One region of the Bifidobacterium scardovii JCM 12489 genome, then DNA from elsewhere that is predicted to be linked to it. Evidence: riboswitches for the same ligand, from Rfam matches in the RefSeq annotation. Region 1 holds a riboswitch; each other region holds the start of a gene.
What was found. Region 1 has a riboswitch for thiamine pyrophosphate ahead of tenA (thiaminase II). Riboswitches for the same ligand answer to the same signal wherever they lie in the genome.
Positions count from the first base shown of each region.

Region 2: it holds a riboswitch for thiamine pyrophosphate, as region 1 does, so the genes downstream of both, tenA (thiaminase II) here and tenA (thiaminase II) in region 1, are expected to answer to the same signal.
Region 3: it holds a riboswitch for thiamine pyrophosphate, as region 1 does, so the genes downstream of both, BBSC_RS02965 (phosphotransferase) here and tenA (thiaminase II) in region 1, are expected to answer to the same signal.
Region 4: it holds a riboswitch for thiamine pyrophosphate, as region 1 does, so the genes downstream of both, thiS (sulfur carrier protein ThiS) here and tenA (thiaminase II) in region 1, are expected to answer to the same signal.

Region 1 covers NZ_AP012331.1:1,247,948-1,253,166, reverse strand. Annotated here, with positions in the region: gene BBSC_RS05150 (LacI family DNA-binding transcriptional regulator) at 60-1,187, shown strand; gene tenA (thiaminase II) at 1,425-2,096, opposite strand; TPP riboswitch at 2,217-2,320, opposite strand; gene BBSC_RS05140 (alpha/beta hydrolase) at 2,538-3,227, shown strand; gene BBSC_RS05135 (DUF4232 domain-containing protein) at 3,277-4,272, opposite strand; gene BBSC_RS05130 (hypothetical protein) at 4,489-4,842, shown strand; gene BBSC_RS05125 (hypothetical protein) at 4,977-5,219, shown strand, end outside.
Region 2 covers NZ_AP012331.1:1,389,967-1,395,185, forward strand. Annotated here, with positions in the region: gene BBSC_RS05710 (transglutaminase domain-containing protein) at 1-959, opposite strand, end outside; gene BBSC_RS05720 (cation transporter) at 1,367-2,284, shown strand; gene tenA (thiaminase II) at 2,386-3,099, opposite strand; TPP riboswitch at 3,161-3,259, opposite strand; gene BBSC_RS05730 (response regulator transcription factor) at 3,295-3,957, opposite strand; gene BBSC_RS05735 (sensor histidine kinase) at 3,954-5,219, opposite strand, start outside.
Region 3 covers NZ_AP012331.1:714,580-719,798, reverse strand. Annotated here, with positions in the region: gene BBSC_RS14155 (DUF4190 domain-containing protein) at 136-1,155, opposite strand; gene galE (UDP-glucose 4-epimerase GalE) at 1,346-2,359, opposite strand; TPP riboswitch at 2,498-2,597, shown strand; gene BBSC_RS02965 (phosphotransferase) at 2,681-3,823, shown strand; gene BBSC_RS02960 (ABC transporter substrate-binding protein) at 3,908-4,876, shown strand; gene trmB (tRNA (guanosine(46)-N7)-methyltransferase TrmB) at 5,019-5,219, shown strand, end outside.
Region 4 covers NZ_AP012331.1:220,724-225,942, forward strand. Annotated here, with positions in the region: gene BBSC_RS00845 (FtsX-like permease family protein) at 1-24, shown strand, start outside; gene BBSC_RS00850 (amino acid permease) at 334-1,884, shown strand; gene BBSC_RS00855 (thiazole synthase) at 2,100-2,993, opposite strand; gene thiF (sulfur carrier protein ThiS adenylyltransferase ThiF) at 3,046-3,771, opposite strand; gene thiS (sulfur carrier protein ThiS) at 3,777-3,971, opposite strand; TPP riboswitch at 4,309-4,412, opposite strand; gene BBSC_RS00870 (aldo/keto reductase) at 4,546-5,219, shown strand, end outside.

The sequences.
Region 1 (5,219 bases):
CGACGCGCTACAATCGCCTACAGCGACCCATCGCCGCGCGGAGAGGACGTATACAGCGCATGCCAACCCAGACCATCGAGGACCCGACGCCGAACGGCGCATCGCCGGAACCCGGCTCGCCGCATACGCCCCGCAGGACGGCGACCATCATGGACGTGGCCGCGGAGGCCGGCGTGTCATACGCTACCGTCTCCCGCTACCTCAACGGCAACCCGCACGTGTCGGCCAAGGCGGCCGAGCGCATCGCCGACGCGGTCAGGCAGGTGAACTACACCCCCAACAACGCCGCGCGGTCGCTGGTGCGCCAGCGCACGCAGACCGTGGCGTTCGTGGTGCACGGCCAGCCGGATTCCATCGTCGCCGACCCGAACATCAGCACGATCCTGCTCAACGCGAACCAGACCATCGGCGACGCCGGCTACCAGCTCGTCATCCTGATCGCCGACTCCCCCGAAGCCGGCAGGCGCATCGCCCGCCTCGCCTCCAGCGGATTCGCCGACGGGTGGATCCTCAATTCCTTCCATACCGGCGACCCGCTGTTCGACGTCTTCACCCGCATCGATGCGCCCGTCGCCATCTCCGGCGTCGGCTACGGCGACAGGATCCCCTTCCCCACGGTCGACATCGACAACCGCGCGGCCTCCCGCGCCCTGACCGAACATCTGCGCTCATGCGGGCACCGGCGCATCGCCTATATCTGCGGTCCCGATTATCTGCCCTGCTCGGACGAGCGCCTGCGGGGCTTCCGCGACGCGATGGGCGGCGACGCCGACCCGTCGCTGATCGTCCGGGCCGGGGAATGGACGCGGCAGGAGGGGCGTGCGGCCGTCATCCGGCTGCTCGGCACGCTGGGCGGCGGCGCCGGACACGATGCCGACGCGCGCCGCATCCTCGCCGACCACCGCGTCGATGCGCTGATGTGCGGCAGCGACTGCATCGCGGCCGGGGCCATGCAGTATCTGATCGGGCAGGGCGTGGACGTGCCGGCCGACATGGCCATCGCCGGTTTCGACGACAGCTCCGACGCCACCGCCATGCAGCCCCAGCTGACCACCATCCGCCAGCCGCTCGCGGCGTTCGGCGTCAATCTGGCGTCGATGGTGCTCGATCAGATCGAGGGACGGCCGATCCGGCACACCCTGATCCTGCCGACCGAACTGGTGGTCAGGGGATCCACGGCGCGATAACGGAGATCCAGCCTCGCACGGCGGTTCCCCATATCAGCCCAGTGATCCATTTCGCACATGGATGAGCGGCTGATGCCACGATGCTATCGGCCATCCCCAGTCGGCTTCGCCGACAGCCCCCGCCAGCGGGGGCATGCACTTTGTGCACCACTGCGAACGACCTATCGGACCGCCCGCCCGGCGGGGCGTTCATCGCCTAAGCATTCACAAGACCGACCATCAGAGCACCCGCGGCCGTCAGCCCCGATCCCACTCCGGCTTCCACGAGTAGTGCATGTCGTAGGCGCTCGCCCAGAACATGTACTCGTTCTCGACGCCGGTCACGAAGATGTCGATCAGCTCGCGTTTGCGCTCCTCCGACAGCCCCTCGACCAAGCGCTCGATGTGCTCGATCAGCCACGCCGACCCTTCCCAGAACGAATCGGTCTTGTACATGTCGACCCAGCTCTTGTACGGGTTGGAGTCGAGGGTGCCGGCGAACTCGCGGGCGAGGCGCTGTCCGTAGTCGGCGTAGACCCAGGCGCACGGCAGCACGGCGACGAGCACGTCGACCAGCTGGCCGCCGTAGGCAATCGACAGGATGTTCGAGGTGTAGGCGCGGGCGAACGCGGACTGGCGCACCGCGTTCATCTCCTCCTCGCTCACGCCGTAGCTGGCCATGTAGGAGCGGTGCACCTTCGACTCGACGTTGAAGATGCCGTTCTGCACATTGACCATGAAGGTCATGATCTCGGAATCCATGGTCTTGGTGAGCGCCAGCGCGTGCACCTTGGCATAGTCCTTGAGGTAGCGGTAGTCCTGCAGCAGATAGAAGGCGAAGCGCTCGCGCGCGAGCGTGCCGTTGCCCAGCTCGCGGATGAACGGCTGCCGGTACCCCTGCTCCCAGACCAGATCCGCGGCCTCGCGCATGCGGCGGGCGAACGGCGGAAGGTGGTCCGGGGTGATCGGCCCGAACGCCTCCGCGTCGAACGGCTCGTCGGACGGCACGCCCTGAGCGGCATCGGACAGGGTCGGCTGGATGGACGGACGATACTCCATGATTATGTCTCCCTTCGCTGGTGTTAACCAACAGGTTCTAAGGGTCAGGCCCACGGCCTTTCTCAACCCGTCACCGGGTTCCCCTGCATTACGCCGATCATTATGGCACCGCACACCGACCGGCGGCGTGTGCCGCGCGCCGGTTCAGCCCTCCGCGCCGGGGTTGCCGGGCGTATCGCCCGGGCCGGGCGGGGTGGACAGACCGGCCTGATCGGGCGGATCGGCGAGCGTGGCACGCTTCCCCGCACGGCCGATGAACTAAGCTGGATCGCACGTCATATGCCACAGCGGCATCGCGTTTCGGGAGGCGATATGCACATACGGATGACGGCCAGCATCGAGGGCATCGGCGGCGAAGGTCCGGCCGGCAGCGGCGACGACCGCGTGTTCGTCATGTTCCATGGATACGGCAACGACGAGGACGAGATGGTGCGCATCATCGAGGCCGTCTACCGCACGGATCGGGACGGCGCCGCGCATGGCGGCCAGGCCGGCCCGGACCGGACCGCCCTGGGACCGGAGCCCAGCTACCTGTCGTTCCGCGGCACGCATGCGAGGCCGTATATGGGCGGCAACTACTGGTATCCGGACGGGTGTTCGGTCGGTGAACGGCGCCGCGCATGCTCCGAGGTCGGCGATGCCGTCGCCGCGCTGCTGGCCGGACCGGCGTTCGCACCGCGCCGCAAGATACTCGTCGGATTCTCGCAGGGCGGGTACCTGTCGTACCGCATGGCGCTGGAGCATCCGGGCCTGTTCGACGCCGCGGTCCTGCTCAGCCCGTCGTTCGCCGGCGAGTCCGGCACCGTGCTCGGCCCCGACCGCACGACCGCGTTCTTCCTCGCCTACGGCTCCGAGGACCGCACGATCCCCGCGGACGACCAGCGCACCGCACGGCGGGTGCTGGAGCAAACCGGGCGCCTGACGCACCGCGTCTACCCCGGCATGGGGCACGCGATCAGCGACCAGGAGATCGCGGATATCCGCGCGTTCCTGACCCGGTAGCCCCGCCGGCGACGCGCGGCCGGCGGCACCGGCGTCACTCCACGACGAGTCACTCCACGATGGATAGGCGCGCGACCGACTCCGGCCGCCATGACCCGTAGTGGCGAAGGAACCAGTTGGGCCGGTCCTTGGACGCGGCCCGATAGGAGACCCGGCCGCCCACGGCCAGAGCATGGTCCCGCCCGTAGACGGACGCCGTCGACAGCAGCGAGCCATCGTCGACGGTTCCGCCGGAGCCGGCCTCATCCAGCGTGACCAGCGCGGGAGGGATGCAGGGGTGCAGGCCGACGTTGCGCAGAGTCAATGTCGCATCCGCGGGCGCCCCACCGGCATCGTCCTTATCGTCGGAGTCATCCTTCGCCAGCATGCAGGGCTCATCCAATGCCGGATCGACATCCTCCGCCGCGCCGGATGCGTCGCCGCCGCGCAACGGCCCCAATGCGGCCTGCGAAAAGCCGCTGACGATGACGTCCATCCCCGGATCGGTCGCCAGCAGACCGTCGGCGGCAGCGTTCGCCCCGACGTGCACGGGCAGTGCGGACACTTCGCCGAACGCCAGCGTGATCGAAGTCTTCTCTTCGGCGTCGGCCTGCTGGCCCGCCTTCCATTCGACCGCCGCCGTCACCGACCGGAACGGGGCCAGCACGATGGTTTCGCCATCCGGCACGCTGCTCACGCCGGTCTGGCGGTTGCCCGGCACGACGCGCAGATGCTGGTCCTCATCGCCGCGCACGACCGTGAGCTCCGGAGGCCCCGACGGTACCGAGCACGCTCCGTCCGTCGTGTTCATGACGCGCAGGTACGCGATTGCGTCGCCCATGGCCTGATCCTGTGATTCCGCGACGGCGGCGAGATCATCGTTCCCGCAGGGCGGCGCCCCGGAACCCGCAACGCCCGCATCCTTTCCCGAAGCCACCGTCAGGGCGACGACCGGACGTGCCGGTTCCGGGTGATAGCACAACACGGCGGCGATCAGCCCGGCGATGACCGCCAACGGCGCGATCAGCGCAACGGACCTCGCCGGGCCTTCGGATGCACGACTCATGGTTTCCCCCTCTCGCAGACGATCGCGTCTGTGCCCAACTGGCTGCAAGTATAGCGGATCAAGCATGTAAAACCGCCATTTTCCAAGGGTCGCAAGCCTTCGACCACATACCCCGTTGCTGCTGGACAGCCTGGTTCCGGATCGCCTATCGTCATGCGAAAGACGTTACCGGCAGCGCTACGAAGCGTGGTCGCGACCATGGATCGGAGGCAACATATGAACAATTCCATTCTTCATAACCCCAACTATGCGCTACATCACCGTCTCATCGACGATGACGTCAGACACATCACGCCCGAAGAGGCGTCCTTTGCATGGAGCAACCAGATGTTCCGCCGTCCCCGTCCCCGTACCGATCCTCTGCAGATCGCCGCGCTGGGCCATGACTCACACGGTACAATGATCGAGATGGTCGCCTACGACGCCGGCGCGTATGCGGACAGAAACGGCAACCCGCAGAACTGGCCCAAGGACAAGCCCATGGAGCCATGGTTCCGGAAACTGCTCGACGAACATCCCGAATGGATATGCCGCGAACCGGAGCAGGACCAGGAGCAGGAGCAGGGCTAGCGCCACCCGTGCGCAATCCCGTCCGGCATGATCGCCCTGCGGCGATTCCGGCCCCATACCGGGTCCGCGCGACTAGAGTTGGACCACGGATACCGCACCCGACCAATCGCGGGAGATCCAAAGGAGGACTCATCATGGGATTGTTCGACTCATTGAAGCATGCGTTCGGCCATCACGGCCACGGCAAGCGCGTCGGCGAACCGCTGACCCTCGCCGACGCGAAGGCGCTGCTCGCCTCCATCGTGGTGCGCCAGCAGCTGGCCGACATGCGCAAGGTGGCCGACGCGGTCAAGCAGCTGCAGGACGAGCTGCCCCAATACGCCACTTTCGGGATGTCCCACTACTACAGCGAACCGAAGCGCGTGCGCTTCCAGTCC
Region 2 (5,219 bases), 140 kb from region 1:
GCGAGCATGTAGAACAGATCGTCCTTGCCCTCCGCCCGGAGGCGTTCCTGGATCCGCGTGGTCGCATCGTTGATGTCGAGCGTGGCGCGCATGGTCTCGCTCGGCACGATCGACTTGGTCAGGTAATCGTATTCCGCGTCGATTTTGAGGTTCAGGCGGGGATCGGTGTAGATCTCGGCCACGGCGTCCTGCGCATAGGCGTCATCCTGCGCGCTGGAGTCGGCGATGCCCGAGCCGAGCGCCTGCGAGAATTCCGGCGTGTCCTTGATGTAGGACAGGTCGAGCGGCTCGAATGCGGACAGCTCCTTGACGCCGGCGTAGGCGTAGTCGGTGCCGGCGTACGATTCGGTCGGCCGCGCGCCGTCATGGCGCAGCATGCGGGGTATGGCGATGGCCGCGACGACCGCCACCACGAGCAGGACGCCGGCAACCGCCAGTATGATGCGCGGATGGCGTGCGAAGGCGGCCGCCACGGGATTGCGCCGTCGCCCGTTCGGCGGCCCGCCGGCAGGGCGCCCGGACCGCCCCGGCCGGGGCTGCCGGAAGGGAGCTGGCTGCCGATGCGGTTGGGACTGCGGCTGGTACGGCTGATACGGTTGATTCGGCGTGGGCCGCGACCAGGGGCCGTGCTGCTGCGCCGGCTGCGGCCGACCCTGCCATGGCGACTGGTCCGGGGGCTGTTGGGCGCCCGGCCGCGCCGGATGCGCGCCCTGCATCGGCGGGATCGGCTGGGCCGGCCAGGGCTGCGTCGGCTGCTGGGGGTTGGATCGCTGAGGCTGCCCTGGCTGTTGGGACTGCTGCTGGCGGTGCGGCGGCGCGAAGGGCCCCTCCGGCGCCGGCTGGCGCGGCATGGCCGGCTGCTGGCCGGCGGTGCCGTTCTGCGGCCGGCCATCGTTCCGTGGTCGGCCATCGTTCGGATTGTCGCCACCGAAGCGGTGACCGTTATGCGTGTGATCCATGTGTTCCCCCTGACGGTAGGCCCCCTGACGGTAGGCGCTTGAAGCCGGCGGCATCGCGCGGCGTGCGCGGGCGCGGCCTTGGGGTCATCGTACTGAGGCCCGGATGCGCGTTCAACGGGACCTCGGGGAACGCGCGGTCCCCGAAACGCCCGTCGCCGTGGACCGGGCGCGGTCCATGCGGCAACGGACGGCACCCCCGTGCATGGGGGCGCGTGTCGCATGGGAGGGGCTCTCCGCCGCGGTCCCGGCCGGATGCGCGGCCCCCGACACGCGGATCGCCCCGGGCGTAACGGATCCCGGCATTCCGGTACCATGATTCATGCGCACGGGGCATATGGGACTCGCGAACAGCGTTTGAACGACCGGGCATGAACGTATACGACGCATGCAACGGTAAGGAGTACCCTATGCAGCACACCGTCCAGCACAAGCGCGTGGAACGCAGCGCGCTGATCGTCGGCATCGGTGCCAACGCGGTCATGGGCCTCGCCGGGGTCGCGGTCTTTCTCGCCACCGGCATCGAGGCGATTTTCCTCGACGCGGCCATCACCCTGATCGCATTGGTGTCGGGCGTCGTCGCCATCTGGATCTCCAAACGCAGCGTAAGGACCACCGAGCGGTTCCCCAACGGGCTGTTCGCGCTCGAGCCGGTGTACGCCATCGGCAAGGCGATCCTGACGATCGCGCTGCTCGCCTTCTCGCTGATCAGCGTCAGCCAGAGCGCGCTCGACTACGTGCGGTACGGCATCGGCGAGAAGATGACGCTCGGGCCGGTCGTCTACTACGAGATCGCGATGGTGGCCATCGGATTGGGGCTGTTCGCCTACTACCGCCGCGAGAACGCGAGGATCGGGGGATCCAGCACGCTGCTGGTCGCCGAATCCAAGGCGACGCTCGTCGACGCGGTCATCTCCGGGGGCATCGGCGCGGTCGCGGTGCTGCTGCTGTTCGTTCCCGACGGCTCGCCGCTGGCGTTCCTGCACTACACCGGCGACTTCTTCATCACCACGCTGCTGGTGGCGGTTTCGGCCAAGGAGCCGATCGGCGTGCTCCGGGATTCGTTCGTGGAACTGGTCGGCGGTGCGGTGACCGACGGGCCGACCACCGCCCACGCGGCGGATCTGGCCGCCACCCACCTGCCGAACGGCACCGCGCTGGACGCCGTGCAGGTGTACAAGACCGGCATGAGCTACAACGTCGAGGTCTATCTGGCGTGCCGGGACGAATTCATCAGCGCCACCGAGCTGGTTGGGCGCAAGCGCTCGCTCGAGCGCGCGCTCGCCGAGCGCTTCCACATCGTCGACGTCGACTTCGTCTTCGACTGACGGACGGCTTCGACTGAAGGACGGCGCGATCGGACCGGCCGGGGAACGGCCGTCGGGTGCCGACCGATCCGATCGCACGCAAGAGGGAAGGAGACCGCCGGTCAGAGCACGTTCGCGGGCTTGACGAACCGCCAGCCGCGCTGGTGGTACGCCTGATCCCAGAACTCCCATTCCAGTTCGCAGCTCTTGAGGAAGATCTCCTCGGTGCGGTCCAGATGCGAGGCGTCGTACTTGGGGGCCTCGGCGTCGATCATGGCGTACATCTTCGGCAGCAGCCCCTCGCCGTCCGCTGCGTCGACGTGCGCGTAGAAGTCGATCCACGGCTTGAACGCGTTGTCCGGCGTGTTCCTGCCCTCGGCCACCAGGCGGTTGGCGATTTCGGTGTACGTCCACGGGCACGGCGTCATCGCGGCCACCACGTCGATCAGATCGCCGGTGCGCGCCGCGTTGTACATGTGCTCGTTGTACAGGTAGGTGAACGGGGCCTGGGCCTCGTGCTGCAGGGATTCGTACGCCACGCCGGCCACGTTGCAGAAGTTGTGGTGCGGGTGGATCTCGCTGTTGAGGATGAAGCCGATCTGCCCGGCGAAGAACGCCATCTGGTCGCGGGTCACGCACTTCTGGATCGCGCCGGAGTACACCTTGATGAAGGCGTTGAGATAGTTGAAATCCTGACCGACGTAGAAGGTCAGCGCCTCCTTGGGCAGATCGCCGTCGGCGATGCCCTGCACGAACGGATGCTTGATGATCTCCTCGAGGATGGGCTGCCCGGCCTTGAGCAGGCGCTGCGAGAAGGAGACGGTGTTGTCGGTCATGGTACGTGTCGCTTTCCGAAAAGGGATGGATGGGAGCGCACACTGGGACCACCAGACGTGACTGACGTCGAAACCACTTTCCTACGTTGGTATTACCCACATCAGGTTCGAAGGGATTGGCGGCAGCCATCTCAGCGCAAAGGCACCCCTAGTGTTCCGCGTATGCAGGGACCACGCTAGCACCCGGGATGGGCATTAGCGGTGCCCGTTGATCCACGCGATGGCGAGCTGCGTGCGGTTGGCGAGCCCCAGCTTGTCGAGGATCGCGCTGATGCGGTTGCGAACCGTGCCCTCGCTCAGGTACAGGGTCGCGGCGATGTCGCGGTTGTCGAGCCCCTCGGCGACGAGCGCGGCGATGTCGCGCTCGCGTTCGCCCAGCAGCGCGTCGAGGGACCCGCCCGGCACGCCTTCCGCGGCGGGTGCCGGGCCCGTGCCGGAGGGGCCCGCCGCGCCGGTGAGCTTGCCGAGCACCTCCGCTCCGAGCACCACCTGCCCGGCCATGACCGCCTGCAGCGCGGGGGCCACCGCCGCGACGTCCTGCTTGATGAGATAGCCCTTGGCGCCGAGATCCATCGCCTGCGCGATGTAGTTCCGGTCCGAGAACGTGGTCAGGAACAGGATGCGCGCCGCCGGATCCCTGGCGAGAATCTCCCGGGCGGCGTCCAGCCCGTCCCGGCCGGGCATCTGGATGTCGATGAGCAGCACGTCCGGATGGCTGGACGGCGTTTCGAAATAGCGCCGCACGGCGGCGTCGCCGTCATGCGCCGTCCACAGCACGTCGCCCGCTCCCGTGGCGGCCAGGATGGTCTCCAGCGATTGGCAGACGATCGGATCGTCGTCCACGATTGCGATTCTCATCGGCTCCTCGATTCATGGTGCGTCGTCGGTTCCAAGCTCTTCCACGCGGCCGCTTCCGGTTCGGCCGGCGTGCCCGGCTGATCGGTCCGACGCCGTTTCGGCACGGATGCGAACACGCGCCAGCCGCCCTCGTACGGGCCGCAGACCGCGGTGCCGCCGAGGGCCCGCACCCGCGATTCGATATCCGCCAGGCCCATGCCCCGCGTCGGTTCGCCGGCCATCCGCGCATGGCCGTCGTTCGCCGGGCCCGGATCCTGCACGACCAGCTGCCAGAACGCCGGGAAATCCCGCAGCGTCACGCTGGCGGAGGCGGCCGCGCTGTGGTGCACCGTATTCGACAGGGCCTCCCTGATCACCGTGGCGAAGCAGCGCGAGACCGGCGCCGGCGCCGAGGCGATGTCGTTGGCCAGCGTCACGGCGAACCCGGGGGAGATGCCGTCGAACGAGGCGACCGCATCGTCGATCTGCGCGACGAAATCGGTGCCGTCGTCGTCAAGGTCGTGCACCGAACGGCGCACCATCGTCATCGCGTCGTCCAGCGTCCCGCCCAATGCGGCGAACCCCCGGGCCGCGGCGGCGTCGCCCGTGGCCTCGGCCACCGCCTTGCCGGCCTGCGCCTGCATGATCGCGCGGGTCAGCAGGTGGCCCACGTTGTCGTGGATCTCGCGGGCGATGCGCGTGCGTTCGCCGAGCGTGGCCATGCGGACCGACTGGGCGCGTTCCTCGTCGATGTCGGCGATGCGCGAGCGGGCGGACCGGGAGGACTCCCGCGCCCGGTCCTGCGCCTGCAGCAGCGCGCGCCGCGCCGCGTCCACACCGGCGCGGGCGCGGCCCAGAACGAACCCGAGCAGCGCGACCGGCGCAAGCACCAGCACGGGCAGGTACCCGGCGAGGCCGTTGCCGCCGGTGGCGGCGCGGAACCACATCGCCGCCAAGGGAAGCGCCCAGAACCAGCGTGCGGCGGCCGCAAGCCATGCAAGCGGAGTCGCGCCGCCGGCCGAGAAGGGGAGCGGGGCCGTGATCCGGGCGGCGCCGCGGCCGGGTTTGCCCGCCCGAGGCGCCCCGGTCAGGCGCGCCGCATCGTAGGCGACAAGCGGCACGAACGCGCTCCATGCCGGCGCGGCGACGGCGATGGCCGGATACGCCAGGCACGGCAGCCATGACCATCGCGTGTCGGCGCGCAGCCATTCGGCCAGCCCGGCGGCGGACACGGCCGACAGCAGCCCGGCGACGAACACGCCGTCCGGCTGAGCCCCGGGCGG
Region 3 (5,219 bases), 530 kb from region 1:
ATCACGGCGTGTCGCCACTCGCGAAGCCGTGCCGGCGACCCGTCCGCCAAGGCGCCGATCCGCGCGATCATGCGGAAATCGCCCATCCGAAACCACTCGCTCCGACAATCACCCGCGTGGCACCATGCGAGCCGGTCACTCCCCCAGCACGTCACCCAGCGACGCTCCATACTCCACCGCGTACCGCCCATCGGCATTGGCGAACGCGCCGGAAGCCGACTCCCGCGGGGCAACGGCATCACCGGAAGCGCCGTACGCGCCGGCATATTTGGCGGAGAAATCATCGGCGTAATCGTCCCACGCATCCGAGCCGTCGCATTCGCCGTCCATCGAATAGGAGCAATCGTCATACATATAGGACCGATCGTACGGATAGTTGGACACCGCGTTGATCGCCCAGCCGATGAACATGATGATCAGGATGAGCAGCACGGTGTTGATCGCCCCGATGACGATGCCGGCGACCGACAGTCCCTTGCTCTTCTCCCGGGATTTGTTGATCTGCACCAGAGCCACGATCGAAAGCACCAACCCCACCGGCGGCAGGACGAACGCCAGCACAAAGCCCACGATGCACATCACGTTCCATTTTTCATAGGGCGCCATGTAACCCGGCACGCCCTGCGGAGGATAGGGCTGACCGGCAGCCGGATATCCGTACTGCGGCGGATAGCCATACAGGTTGCCCTGCTGACCGGCCTGTCCCGCATACGGCTGCCCGCCTTGCTGCGCGTACTGCCGACCATCGTCGCCCGGCCCGCCATACGCCGGCCCGCCCGGCCGGCCATATGGCACCTGACCGTAAGGCTGCTGACTGTAAGATTGCCGGCCGTAGGACTGCTGGCCGTACGCCTGACCATACCCCACCTGACCGTCCGGGCGACCGCCCGGTTGACCGCCCACCTGACCGTATGCCGGCTGTGCGGGAGACGGCTGAGCGGAAGGCGTCTGCGCATAGGAAGACTGCCCGCACCCCGCCTGCGGCGCGGATGGAGCCGATTGGGAGAAGGAGCCCGGCTGACCGGATGGATTCGATGGATTCGACTGGGAGGACCGCCCCTGCTGGCCCTGCGCCTGATCCCGCGCTTGCCCCCGTGCCGGCCCCTGCTGGTCGTACGGCACCTGCGGATCTGAATTCGGAGTGGTATCGCTCATGGCTTCAAGTCTACGCCCGGAAAAGCACGGGACGCAGCCGGTTTCCCGGACTGCGCCCCGTAATCTCAGTCAGCTCAATCACCGCCTGATCGCGGCTCGACGAGCCGTTCGCTCACCGCGCAACGGGCGACCGCCGGCCGCCGAATGGCGGACGACGGCACACCCGCCCCGCGGCGGAACGGCGACGCCGCTAGTCGACCTGCTTCCAGGTGGCGACGTCGATGTGGTGCTCGGGGTTGGCCTGCCACGCATCCCATGCGGACTTGACGATGTCCTCGACATCGTACTTGGCGTGCCAGCCCATCTCCTCGTTGATGCGCTTCGGAGAGCCGATGAGGTGCGGCGGATCGCCGGCACGGCGGGCCATGACGGCCTCGGTGAACGGCAGGCCGGTGACCTTCTTGACCTCGTCGACGATCTGGCGCACGGAGGTGCCCTCGCCGGTGCCGACGTTGAAGGCGTCGTACTTGCGCTCGTCGCGGTCGAGGTACTTCAGGGCGGCGATATGCGCGTCGGCCAGGTCGGAGACGTGGATGTAGTCGCGCACGCAGGTGCCGTCCGGAGTCGGGTAGTCATCGCCGAAGATGGCCGGGGCCTTGCCCTGCTTCAGGCGGTTGAACAGCATCGGGATGAGGTTCAGGATGGCCGGATCCTCAAGCTCGACGGGGCCGCAGCCGGCCACGTTGAAGTAGCGCAGCGCGCAGAAGCGGATGCCGAACGGCTGCTCGCAGGCGCGGGCCATCCACTCGCCGAAGAGCTTGGTCTGGCCGTAGGGGTTGATCGGCAGCATCGGCACCACGTCCTCGGGCACCACATCGACCGGCGGCACGCCGTAGGTGGCCGCGGAGGACGAGAAGACGAGCTTCTTGGCGTTCTTGGACTTGGTCATGCCGGTGAGCACGTTGAGCATGCCGTTGATGTTCTGCTGGTAGTACCACAGCGGCTTCTCGACGGATTCGCCGACCTGCTTGCGCGCGGCGAAGTGGATGACGGAATCGACGTCTTCGGCGTCGAGGATCTCGGCGAGGCGCTCGCCGGCGCCCGGCGCGGCGATGTCCATGCCGTACAGACGGGAGCCTTCGATGCGGGTGGGCTTGCCGTAGCTCAGATCGTCGACGACGACGACCCGTTCGCCGGCCTCGTGAAGCGCGTGGACGACATGGGCGCCGATATAGCCGCACCCACCAGTGACGAGAACTGTCATGTCTGGCCTTTCGATTGTTCAGTGGGCTCCTGCGAACAGAGGCTACCATTCGAACCTTTGTTCACTTTTGCTCTGATTTGTTACTTTTTGTACAATTTGAGTATAGCACGTTGTACACGCTTCGGCCTACTGTGTTTTTCCATCAGACACGGGGGCTCATACGAGCTGAGAGGGGACGATCCCGACCGTAGAACGTGATTCGGCTAGTACCGGCGAACGAAGTCTCAGGTCCGCTTGCGCGCCACCAACGTCACGCGCCGCACGGGCCACGGATCGCCGTCGATCCGCACGATGGGGTCCGCCCAACGAAAGGACTTCGTCATGGAGAACGCCGACAACGACCCGCAGCTGGACATCGTCGCGCAGCGATGGCCCGACGTGACCCTCGACGAGGCGGGCCGCGTGCTCGCGGCGCTCGCCGAGCCGATGCGCGCGCAGGAGGTGCTGGCCCATAGCGGGCGGCCGACCGCGTCCGGGTCGACGGTGCGCACCGATCACGGCGACGTATTCATCAAGCGCTACGACCGCTCGGTGCGCGATACGCCGTCCATACTCCCCTATCACCGGTTCGTCGCGCATCTGGCGAGCGCCGGCATGCCGTGCCCGGCATTCCTCGAATTCGACGAGCACGCCGCTCCCGGCGCGCTGCGGACCACGCTCGCCGTCGGGCCATCCGTATATGAGGTCTGCCCGCGGGCCGACGGCGAGGACCGCTATGCCGACGCGCTGACCTGGGATCCCCCGCGCAGTCTCGCCGAGGCGGAGGGGCTGGGCGCCCTTCTCGCCCGCATCGCGCTCGCGGCCGCATCCTTCGACGAGCCCCGGCCGGAATCCGTCTCGCCGTTCCAGGACCGTTTCGGCCTGTTCGCCAGCGACGACCTGGACGCCGCGCTGGAGGACTGGCTGGCGCAACGCCCTTCGGTGGCCCGATATCTCAAGGACACGCACCGCGATCTGCGCCGTGATCTGGCGGAGCACCGCCGACTCTCGGAACGCATCAGCGGCGCCTACCATCAATTGCCGTCCTGCTGGACACACGGCGACCCGCATGTGTCGAATTTCCTGTGGCGCGGCGACGCGCCGTCCGCGGCGTTCGACTTCGGCCTTGCGGACCGCAACGCGGCCGTGTTCGACTTGGTGGAGGCGCTGGAGCGCAACGCCATCCAATTCGTGCAGATCATGAATGGGGACGACACCGCCTGCCGGCCCGACATCGCCGGCGCGATCATCCGTGGATACCAGCGGGTGCGCCCGCTCGGCGACAACGAACGCGCGTTGGTCGCCGACATGCTGCCCGTCGCCCAGGCGGAGGCGTCGCTGAACTGGATCGGCTACTACGCCGACGGCACCGGCCGCGCCGACGATGCGGCGTGGTGCTATGACGTGTCCCTGATCGCGCACACCGCATGGTTCTTCCGCCCCGCCGGGCGCGCGTTCCTCGACGCCGTGCGCGCCGCCCTGTAGGAGATCCCAGCACGGCAACGCGGCTCCCGCCCCCGCCTTTCCGATTCCCAACCAATCAACCCCCACAATCAAAGGAGAACACCCATGCTCAGAGTCCGTCTGGAATATGTGCATCCCTGGACCAACCACGCCGGCATGTACCTGGCCCGCGAGCGCGGCCTGTACGCCGAGCGCGGCATCGACGTCGAGTTCACCAGCGGCGACTTCTACCGCGGCGACCCCGCCTACCTGCTGGCGCGCGGCGAGGTGGACATCGCCCTGGTGCGCCTCAACCAGCTGCTGTTCCACCAGCAGGGCGAGTCGTCGCTGCTCTCGTTCGCCGTGATGAACCAGTGCCAGATCGGCGGCATCATCACCAACAAGTCCACCGGCATCACGCGATTCCGCGACCTGGAGGGCAAGCGCGTCTGCATCCCCATGGGCGTCAAGCGCCTGTACACGGAGCTGCAGCAGGCCGTCGAGAAGGACGGCGGCGACTTCTCCAAGCTGATCACGATCGACCCGGGCGAGTGGGAGCCGGATATCCGCTCCGTGGAGCGCGGCGAATTCGACGCGTTCATCAACGTGGCGTGGTGGGAGCCGTACCAGGGTTCCGAGCCGTTCGACCAGCTGGTCGTGCTGCCGTTCGACGCGATCGACGTGGCGCCGCACCACTCGTACTTCGTGTCCGTGCGCCGCGAGATGCTCGACCGCAACCCGCAGCTGGTCCGCAACTTCGCCGAGGCGACCGCGCAGGGCTATGCGATGGCCAGGGAGGATCCCGCGGCCGCGGTGCACGCGCTGCAGCCGCCGCTGTGTCACATCGACCCGAAGGTCATCGCCGCCTCGCTCGAGGCCGTGACCCCGTCCTGGTTCGACGCCGACGGCAACTGGGGCACCGCGAACATCGACATGGTGCGCAGCTACACGACGTGGATGGCCGAGAACGGGCATCTGAACGTGCAGCTCGACCGCGCGCTCGCCTCGATCGACGGCGGATGCATCACGAATGCGCTGCTGCCGCACTCGAACGACCCGATGCCGCAGCCGCTGCACCTCGAGGAAGCCGTCTGATCCGACCGCCGGGCAGCGGCCGGCCCGCCGCCGGCGAACCGCGCACCGCGACCCATCCACCATTCGCCCGCGAACCGACCGCGTCCCGTCCCCACACGGCGGGCCCCGGTCCCGTTCGCGGGCGAACGGTATAAATGGGAGCATGACTACTCAAGATGATGACAAGCCGGCGCTGTACGGCCGCAAGGTGCTGTCGTTCGTCCGCCGCTCGGGCCGCCTGGACGACCGTCTGCAGCGGGCATGGGACCGGTACGCCGACCGATACCTGCTGGACGCCGCGGCGGGCGAGGGCTCGCTGAACGTGCGCGACGACGTGCGGTTCGACGCCGACTTCGTGCGGAAC
Region 4 (5,219 bases), 1.0 Mb from region 1:
AGTTCGCTCAAATCCGTGGAGTAGAGGCTGTTTCGGACGGTTCCGTTTCACTTCTTAGGCACATTGGTCGCTTCTTAGGCAGGTCATCGTGGAGCGCCGCTTGTCATAGCGCTGAAATACTGGGATCTTGTTCTCCGGTTTCGGGCGGAGCCTGCCTAAGAAGCGAACAATGTGCCTAAGAAGTGCAGCCGAGGGCGGACAAGACGGAAACTGAGCCGAACCTGTCCAACTCCCGGCGACGATGATACAGTGTGAACCTATGTTGCAAGCCTGCCGGAGCAAGGCGGGATACAGAGCAAGAAGAGCAAGACGCAGAGGAAGAACAGGTGAAGCATGGGCGGCGGTCATAACAGGAGCAACGGCTCAAACGGGCTCGGCGGCGGGTCATCCGAACCGGCGGAAGGCGGCAGCCGGCTCACGTCGGTAGAGAGCCTCGACAAGGGCAACGAGATGGCCCGCGGGCTGAACAACCGGCACGTGCAGTTCATCGCCATCGGCGGCACGATCGGCACGGGCCTGTTCCTCGGCTCCGGCAAGTCGATCGCGCTGACCGGCCCGAGCATCATCTTCGTGTACATCGGCGTCGGCGTCATCATGTTCCTGCTGATGCGCGCGATCGGTGAGCTCATGTACCGCGACCCGAGCCAGCACACCTTCATCAACTTCATCACGCGGTATCTCGGCAACGGATGGGGCACCTTCGCCGGATGGTCGTACTGGATCGTGCTCGTGCTCATCGGCATGAGCGAGATCACCGCCGTGTCCACGTACTTCATCACGTTCTTCGACACCTTCGGCATGGATCTGAGCCATTGGAAATGGCTGATCGAGCTGTGCTTCCTCGCCGCGCTGGTGACGATTAACCTGATCGCCGTCAAGGTGTTCGGCGAGGCGGAATTCTGGTTCTCGATGATCAAGATCACGCTGATCTGCGCGATGATCGCGACCGCCGTGGTCATGGTCGTGATCGGGTACCACTACGACGCCGTGCAGATCACCGGGCAGGACGGCATCTCCCCGGCCGGCCACGCTGGGCTCGACAACCTCTTCGCCGGTTTCTCGATCGCGCCCAACGGCTGGCTCAAGTTCCTCATGAGCTTCCAAATGGTGTTCTTCGCCTACGAGATGATCGAATTCGTGGGCATCACCGTCTCCGAGACGCAGAATCCGCGCAAGGTGCTGCCCAAGGCGGTCAACGAGATCATCGTGCGCGTGCTCATCTTCTATGTCGGCGCGCTGGTCGCGATCATGGTGATCGTGCCGTGGACCACCTTCAAGCCGAACGCCGACGGCTCCTTCGCCTCGCCGTTCATCATGGTGTTCCAGTATGCGGGGCTCAACTGGGCGGCTGCGCTCGTGTTCTTCGTCGTGATCACCGCGGCGTCGAGCGCGCTGAACTCGCTGCTGTACTCGGCCGGTCGGCATCTGTACCAGCTGGCGAGCGAGTCGCCGTCGCCGACGTTCCGCAAGGTCGGCGTCGTCTCGAGCCGCCGCGTGCCGGCCCGGGCGATCCTGGTCTCGGCGGCGCTGATCCTGCTCTCGCCGATCATCAACGCGGTCCCCGGCATGTCGAGCGCGTTCGTGCTGTTCTCGTCCGCCTCGTCCGCGGTGATCATCTTCATCTACGTGCTCACGATGGTCGCGCACCAGCGCTATCGCCTCTCGGCCGATTTCATCCCCGACGGCTTCGTGATGCCGGCCTATCGCGTTACCAACACGATCACGATCGTGTTCTTCGTGTTCGTGTACTGCACGCTGTTCCTGGCCGACGACACGCGGGGTTCCGCGATCGCCGGGCTGGTGTGGCTGGTCGCGTTCGGAGGCTACTGCCTGCTGCACGACCGCTTCGTGAACCGCGATCTCAAGGCGTCGCTGCACGAGTGATGCGGCGGGCGCCGTGGAGCCGCCGCCAACATGGTTTGAGCGGGTGACCCGTGCCCGCTCTGATCTGGCTCCCCTCTCTGAGGGGAGCTGCCACGAAGTGGCTGAGGGGAGAAGCCTCGCAAATATCGGGTATCAATCCGGTAACGTTCGGGATTTCCCTCAGCCGTTCTGTCATATTCGGGTTTCCCGGGAAGGGATCCGAATACGGTGGCGGCTCACGCGGCGTTGGCGGAACCGCTGGGGGCCAGATAGTCCGCGGCGTTGGTCGGGCTGGACGGCACGGCGTGACCTTCGGTCACGGTGCCGAGACCCGACAGATACGCTTCGCGGCCCGAGGCGATCGCGTGCTTGAACGCGCGCGCCATCAGCGGAATGTTGCCGGCGGAGGCGATGGCCGTGTAGGCCATGACCGCGTCCGCGCCCATTTCCATCGCCTCGGCGGCCTGGCTGGGCCGGCCGATGCCCGCGTCGATGATGACCGGCACATGGGCGTTCTGGATGATGACCTCGATGAAGTCGCGCGCCCGCAGGCCCTTGTTCGAGCCGATCAGCGAGCCGAGCGGCATCACGCACGCGGCGCCTGCCTCCTCCAGTTGCCGCGCCGCGATCGGGTCGGGGAACATGTACGGCATCACCACGAATCCCTCCTTGGCGAGCATCTCGGTGGCACGGATCGTTTCGGCGTTGTCGGGCAGCAGGTACTTGGTCTCGTGCTCGATTTCGACCTTGACGAAATCGGTCTGGCACACCTCGCGGGCGAGCCGCGCGATGCGCACGGCCTCCTCGGCGTTGCGCGCGCCGGAGGTGTTCGGCAGCATCGTGATGCCCTTGGGGATGTAGTCGAGCAGGTTGTTCTCGGTGGTGCGGCAGCGGCGCAGCGCCATGGTGACGATCTGCGTTCCCGCGTTCTCGATCGTCGCCTTGATGAGGTTCAGGTCGTAGCGGCCCGATCCGAGGATGAATCGGCTGGTGAACCGGTGCCCGCCGAGCACCAGAGGGTCGGCGTCGCCGGTGGCGATCGCGTCGTAGGCGTGCTCGTCCGGTTCGGGCAGGACCGCGGTGTTCGTGGCCGTGCCGACCAGCTCGTCGAGGGTTGGATTATCGGTCATGGTATGTCCTTGCGTGTTCGGTGGTACGTGTTCGGTCGTGCGTGTTCGGCTGTCAGGCGTCTTCCTCGTCCAGGATCAGGCGGGTGATCATATTCGCCTCCTGGCAGGCCACCACGCCGACGCGCGGGGCCATCAGCCCGGCGCCCGGAACCGGAGCGGTCTCGCCGTCGCCGCAGAAGTAGAAGTTGCGGGACACCCGTCGGGTGGAGATCAGGTTCGAGCTGCGGAATCCCGCCATGCCCGAGGCGGAGACGAGCTTGGCGTCGGGCAGCTGCTCGAGCACGGCGTTGACCAGCAGCGTCTTGTTCTCGGGCACGTCGAACGCCTCGCAGATGATGTCCGCGTCGCCGAACAGCTCGGCGACGTTCTCGTCGGTGACCTTCACCGTGTCGATGCGCACGTCGACGAACGGGTTGATCTGCGCGAGATTCGCGCGCAGGGCCTCGGTCTTGTACTGCCCGACATCCTTGAGGAAGTACTGCTGACGGTTCAGATTGGTCATATCCACGCGGTCGAAGTCGACCAGATGCAGATGGCCGACGCCGATGCGCGTGAGCGCCACGGCCACGGTCGAGCCGAGCCCGCCGCAGCCGGCGATCGCCACATGGGCGTTGTCCAGCTTGCTCTGCGTGGCCTCGGTATGGCGCTCGATCAGCGCGTCGCGGATCTCCCGCTCGGACACGAGCGTGGTCGGGTCGGGCGTGCCGTGGAACGCGGCGTCGCGGGCGGCGAGCTGAGCGTCGTCGGCGGATGGCGTGAATCCTGCTGGTATCGGCATGATCGTCAGCCTCCCTGCACGAACGTGACGATTTCGACGGTGTCGGTGCCCTTGAGCATCGTCTCGGCGCGCTTGACGCGCGGCACGATGGCCCCGTTCAGTTCGACGGCGACGCGCTCGGGCGTGAAGCCCAGGCGTTCGATCAGATCGTTGACGCTCAGCGGCGTCTCGATCTGCTCTTCCTTGCCATTGACGATCATGTGATCCCCTTGTTCCGGCGCGCCGGCGATGGCCCGTCGGCGCGCGTAATAAAAAAGGGTCGCTGAAGCAGCCGTACCCTGTGAGGTGGTGCGCCCCTTCATGACCCTGGTCATTCGATATTCAGTTATAAGGCAATGTTTGGTTATTGGAACGAAATATCGCGGCGTTGCGCCGGTGCGCTGCGCCCGGACTGCTTGCGGAACCGCCGGTGCGCCAGCGCGATGACGAGTCCGCGTGGTGCCGCCGTGCGTGCCGGAAGCAATGCGGTGCAGACACGGCGTGCGTGCCTTGACATGCTTCGAATGGATGGGAGTGCATCGCGAACGCCATGCCATATGGCGTGACCAACCCGTTTCCTTACGGCGGCATTACCCGCATCAAGTTGACGGTCGAAGTTCGCGACTTCCTCTCAGCCCATCCGGGCTCCCGTTCGGTTGCGTTACCATCATAGCGCCGACCGTGCGACATGCCATGCGGGCGGGGTGGACGGGGTGAGGCGACCGGCATGCCGCGCGCCGGACCGGCCGCCCGGCTCCCTCGGCCGCATGTCCGCGCCTATGCGAAGATGGTGGCATGACAGCATTGCATCATGCGACCGATTTCGCGAACACCGTCGATTTCGCGGGATATCACATCCCCCGCCTCGGCATGGGCACGATGGCGCTTGCGATCGAGGGGCGCCCCGACCGCGGCACCGCGCTCGAGACGATTCGCGCCGCACTCGACTGCGGCGTGCGCTATCTCGATACCGCATGGTCGTATTATCTGCCGAGCGCTCCCGGAACCGGGACTCCGGAGGACATGGGATACGGCGAGCGGCTGGTCCGCGATGCGCTTGCCGGTTGGGACGGCCCCCGCGATGAGGTGCTCGTCGCCACCAAGACCGGGTACCGGCGCACCTGCGAGGCGGTTGCCGGTGCGTCAGCCTCGCAGGATCGGGCCTCGGCAACGGGCGGCGGGCGCCAGCATCTGCAGGCCGCCGGCAGCCGCTATGGCTGGATGGCCGATTCCCGGCCGGAGACGATGATCCGCGACGCGAAGGAATCCGCGCGGCATCTCGGCGTCGACGCGCTTGACCTGCTGTACTCGCACGGCCCGGACCCGGCGGTGCCCTACGAGGATCAGATCGGCGCGCTCAAGCAGCTGCTCGACGAGGGCGTGATCCGCTACGCCGGCATTTCCCGGGTCGACAACGCGCAGATCGACACGGCTCGCGCGATTCTCGGCGACCGGCTGATCGCCGTGCA